DNA from 2 places in the Planococcus donghaensis genome. Region 1 is predicted to be linked to the other one. Evidence: a T-box and tRNA genes for the amino acid it is inferred to sense, from the RefSeq annotation. Region 1 holds a T-box; the other holds one or more tRNA genes.
The links. A T-box is a leader RNA that pairs with one kind of tRNA and senses whether it is charged. The one in region 1 lies ahead of serS (serine--tRNA ligase), so its partner is inferred to be a tRNA-Ser.
Positions count from the first base shown of each region.

Region 2: it has a tRNA-Ser gene. The T-box ahead of serS (serine--tRNA ligase) is inferred to sense a tRNA for this amino acid. The anticodon was not compared.

Region 1 is NZ_CP016543.2:19,911-22,268, reverse strand. Features, by position in the region: partial or broken gene serS (serine--tRNA ligase) at 1-1,251, opposite strand, end outside; T-box leader at 1,314-1,520, opposite strand; gene pdxT (pyridoxal 5'-phosphate synthase glutaminase subunit PdxT) at 1,532-2,146, opposite strand; gene pdxS (pyridoxal 5'-phosphate synthase lyase subunit PdxS) at 2,148-2,358, opposite strand, start outside.
Region 2 is NZ_CP016543.2:1,146,202-1,148,559, reverse strand. Features, by position in the region: gene BCM40_RS05765 (DMT family transporter) at 1-813, shown strand, start outside; tRNA gene BCM40_RS05760 (tRNA-Glu) at 827-898, opposite strand; tRNA gene BCM40_RS05755 (tRNA-Ser) at 905-995, opposite strand; tRNA gene BCM40_RS05750 (tRNA-Asn) at 1,000-1,074, opposite strand; tRNA gene BCM40_RS05745 (tRNA-Ile) at 1,076-1,152, opposite strand; tRNA gene BCM40_RS05740 (tRNA-Gly) at 1,166-1,239, opposite strand; tRNA gene BCM40_RS05735 (tRNA-Phe) at 1,245-1,320, opposite strand; tRNA gene BCM40_RS05730 (tRNA-Asp) at 1,338-1,413, opposite strand; tRNA gene BCM40_RS05725 (tRNA-Met) at 1,417-1,493, opposite strand; tRNA gene BCM40_RS05720 (tRNA-Ser) at 1,561-1,653, opposite strand; tRNA gene BCM40_RS05715 (tRNA-Ile) at 1,669-1,745, opposite strand; tRNA gene BCM40_RS05710 (tRNA-Met) at 1,754-1,827, opposite strand; tRNA gene BCM40_RS05705 (tRNA-Ala) at 1,848-1,923, opposite strand; tRNA gene BCM40_RS05700 (tRNA-Pro) at 1,930-2,006, opposite strand; tRNA gene BCM40_RS05695 (tRNA-Arg) at 2,035-2,111, opposite strand; tRNA gene BCM40_RS05690 (tRNA-Leu) at 2,131-2,219, opposite strand; tRNA gene BCM40_RS05685 (tRNA-Gly) at 2,248-2,322, opposite strand; tRNA gene BCM40_RS05680 (tRNA-Leu) at 2,328-2,358, opposite strand, start outside.

The sequences.
Region 1 (2,358 bases):
CCATATAAGGCTGCAATACTTCTGGAATGTTGATTGAACCGTCTTTTGCTGACAGTTTTCAAGCAAAGCTGCCACAGTACGACCAATGGCTAGTCCACTGCCGTTTAATGTATGGACAAATTCTGGCTTACCTGTTGCTTCACGACGGAATTTAATATTGGCACGTCTTGCTTGGAAATCTTCAAAATTACTGCAAGAAGATATTTCACGGTATGTTTCTTGGCTCGGGATCCATACTTCGATGTCGTATTTTTTTGCAGCTGTAAATCCAAGATCAGCTGTACACATCTTCAATACGCGGTATGGCAGTCCTAAAAGCTGAAGTACTTTCTCCGCGTGACCAGTCAATTTTTCAAGTTCGTCATAAGAATCCTCTGGCTTTACAAAGCGTACTAGCTCGACTTTATTGAATTGGTGTTGTCTGATTAACCCGCGTGTGTCACGGCCTGCAGAACCCGCTTCAGAGCGGAAATTTGAGCTGTAAGAAGCAAAGGCTTGTGGCAACATATCTGCCGTTAAAATTTCATCACGGTAGAAGTTGGTTACCGGTACTTCCGAAGTTGGAATAAGGAAATAATCTTCTTTTTCGATCAAGAATGCATCTTCTTCAAACTTCGGCAATTGACCAGTACCCGTTAAGCTCTCACGGTTAACCATATAAGGCGGCAACATTTCTTCATAACCATGCTCTTCTTGGTGAAGGTCCATCATAAAATTGATCAATGCGCGTTCTAAGCGAGCGCCTAGTCCGCGGTAAAAGACAAAACGGCTGCCTGTTACTTTCGCTGCACGTTCAAAATCAATGATGTTTAAATCCGTTCCCAAATCCCAATGTGGCTTAACTTCAAAATCAAACGCTGGCTTATCGCCCCATGTGCGAATTTCTTCATTATCATCTTCAGAATCGCCAAATGGAACACTATCATGCGGAATATTTGGAACACGCATCATAATATAGTTTAAGCTTTCTTCTACAGCTTTTAACTCTTCATCAATCACTTTAATTTGATCGCCGACTTCACGCATTTTTGTAATGGCTTCGTCCGCATTTTCTTTTGCACGTTTCATCGCTGCAATATTTTGAGATGCCTCGTTACGCTCTGCCTTTAATTTTTCTGTTTGTGCAATTAGTTCACGACGTTTTACATCTAATCCTTCAAAATCATCAAGCACAGAAATATCTTCTCCGCGCTTTGCAAGTTTTGCTTTTACTTCTTCAAAATTGGCACGTACAAAACGAATATCTAACATACCGTTTCCTCCTCAAGTTTTAATAACAAAAAAAGACAACAAAAATAGCCCCCGTCCCTTGGTAAAGGGACGAGAGCTACCCGCGTTGCCACCCTGATTGATCGGCAAAAGCCAATCCTCTTCATCACATAACGGCATTAAAACCGGCAATGGCTTTTTTCGCCATGCAACTCCGGGGTGGATTCAAATGTGTTTTTCACCGGTTCGCACCAACCACCGGCTCTCTTTGGAAAAACATTCATTTTACTATTTCCCATCAACGTTTCGTCTTTTAAATTAATCATACTTTACTATAAGTTGATGGGTTTGGCAAGAGAAGGTCTGACTTGTCTTGAATCATGCTTAAAAAATAATCGGTGATGCGGTGATCATCTGTCAATTCGGGATGGAAGGAACAGCCGAGAAATTGGCCATCTCTCGCCATCACAATTTTGTCATTATGCACACACAACACCTCAGCTTCTGCTCCGACACTGACAATATGCGGCGCTCGGATAAAGACCGCTTCAAAAGCTCCATCAATACCTCTAATCTCAAGCGGTGCTTCAAAACTATCCACTTGTCGACCAAATGAATTTCGTTCAACGGTAACATCCATCACACCTAAATGTGCATCTTGGTTACCAACGACTGTTTCAGCAAGTAGTATCAATCCCGCACATGTGCCAAACATCGGTTTTCCTGTTTGGGCAAACTCACGAAGTGGTTCCATCAAGCCGTAGCGATCAATTAAACGGCGCATCGTTGTGCTTTCCCCACCTGGTAAGATTAACCCATCTAAATTTTCAAGGTCTTTCGGCCACTTAACAGCAATCGCTTCCGCTCCGCACGCTTGAACCGACTTAATATGCTCACGAACAGCTCCTTGCAACGCAAGAACCCCCACTCGTTTCATCTTACCAGCCTCGCTCTTGCATACGTTCGCCTGCAGCAATGGTTGAAATTTCAATGCCCTTCATCGCAATGCCAAGGTCTTTTGATAACTCAGCGATCAATTTGTAATCTTGGTAATGCGTCGTCGCTTCAACAATCGCCCGTGCAAATCGCTCTGGGTTGTCTGATTTGAAAATACCAGACCCAACAAACACACCATCTGCTCCTAATTCC
Region 2 (2,358 bases), 1.1 Mb from region 1:
TCTAGAAGAAACTTAAAACCACTATTACAAGAAATGAACAGAAACAAAAAAGCTTGGTTTATTTGGAGCTTTATCGGATTTGGCTTATTCTATACGCCTCTCTGCTTTGCAGCTGCTTATTCTCCTGGTTGGTTAATCGCAGGTACTTGGCAAATTACCATCATTGCAGGAACTCTTCTCGCTCCTCTATTTCTTATTACTGTACATACTAAAGAAGGGACATTTCAGTTAAAAGGAAAAATCCCGATGAAAGGGTTAATGATTTCTTTCATCATATTGGCGGGAGTCAGTCTCATGCAATTAGAACATGTTGCAATTGTTTCCCCTGCTACACTCTGGTTTGGTTTTATTCCTGTTCTTCTTGCTGCATTTGCTTATCCACTTGGCAATAGAAAAATGATGGAGATATGCGACGGTAGATTAGACGCATATCAAAGAGTTCTCGGAATGACCTTAGCCAGTCTGCCTTTTTGGTTACTATTATCGTTGTTTGGGTTATTCACGGTTGGTGGGCCATCTGCTTCACAAAGCTTCCAAACTTTAATTGTTGCCATCAGTTCTGGTGTCATTGCCACAGTGTTATTCTTTAAAGCTACAGATCTTGTTAGAGGAAACATGCAAATGTTAGGAGTGGTTGAAGCAACTCAATCAATGGAAGTTTTATTCGCTTTGGCTGGAGAAATTCTCTTCTTATCAATAGCACTACCTTCAGGATTATCATTAATAGGAATTCTTATTGTTATGGGCGGCATGATTCTTCATAGCCAGAATTCCAGTAAAACGAAAAAAAGAGTCATGCAATTAAATGCATGACTCTTTTTTATGATGACCCCTACGGGATTCGAACCCGTGTTACCGCCGTGAAAGGGCGGTGTCTTAACCGCTTGACCAAGGGGCCAAATACTGGCGGAGAAGGAGGGATTTGAACCCTCGCGCCGGTTGCCCGACCTACACCCTTAGCAGGGGCGCCTCTTCAGCCACTTGAGTACTTCCCCAGTATGGCTCCGAAGGTAGGACTCGAACCTACGACCATCGCATTAACAGTGCGGTGCTCTACCACTGAGCTACTTCGGAATGGTGGGCCTAAATGGACTCGAACCATCGACCTCACGCTTATCAGGCGTGCGCTCTAACCAGCTGAGCTATAGGCCCATATGTAATAGTATGGAGCGGGTGAAGGGAATCGAACCCTCATCATCAGCTTGGAAGGCTGAGGTTTTACCACTAAACTACACCCGCATAAATGGTGGGTCAGGACGGAATCGAACCGCCGACACTTAGAGCTTCAATCTAATGCTCTACCGACTGAGCTACTGACCCACAACATTGAATAAAAATGGCGGTCCCGACCGGGATCGAACCGGCGATCTCCTGCGTGACAGGCAGGCATGTTAACCGCTACACCACGGGACCATTTGGTTGCGGGGGCAGGATTTGAACCTGCGACCTTTGGGTTATGAGCCCAACGAGCTACCGAACTGCTCCACCCCGCGACAATATTATAGGTACTAATTTGAATCGATTTCTTTTAAAAATAATTGTCCACACATTTAGAAAAAATGGAGGAGGAAGAGGGATTCGAACCCCCGCGGGATTTGACTCCCCTGTCGGTTTTCAAGACCGATCCCTTCAGCCAAACTTGGGTATTCCTCCGTGATAAAATACAAATGGTGGACCTTGCAGGACTCGAACCTGCGACCGGACGGTTATGAGCCGTCTGCTCTAACCAACTGAGCTAAAGGTCCTAAAAAAGTGGCGGCAGAGGGGATCGAACCCCCGACCTTACGGGTATGAACCGTACGCTCTAGCCAGCTGAGCTACGCCGCCAGGATCTTTAATAATATAGTTGGTGGAGCCTAGCGGGATCGAACCGCTGACCTCCTGCGTGCAAGGCAGGCGCTCTCCCAGCTGAGCTAAGGCCCCATTGTTTGGTCGGGAAGACAGGATTCGAACCTGCGACCCCTTGGTCCCAAACCAAGTGCTCTACCAAGCTGAGCTACTTCCCGAACTTAGATGCTGAGTTTGTAAAAAATATGGCGCGCCCGAGAGGACTCGAACCTCTAACCGCTTGATTCGTAGTCAAGTACTCTATCCAATTGAGCTACGGGCGCTTTATGCTATTGTTGTAAATGGTGCCGAGGACCGGAATCGAACCGGTACGGTAGTCACCTACCGCAGGATTTTAAGTCCTGTGCGTCTGCCAGTTCCGCCACCCCGGCTAGGGGTCGAGATTCTGTAAAACAATTATGGAGCGGAAGACGAGGTTCGAACTCGCGACCTCCACCTTGGCAAGGTGGCGTTCTACCACTGAACTACTTCCGCAAAAATGGTGCGGGTGAAGGGAGTCGAACCCCCACG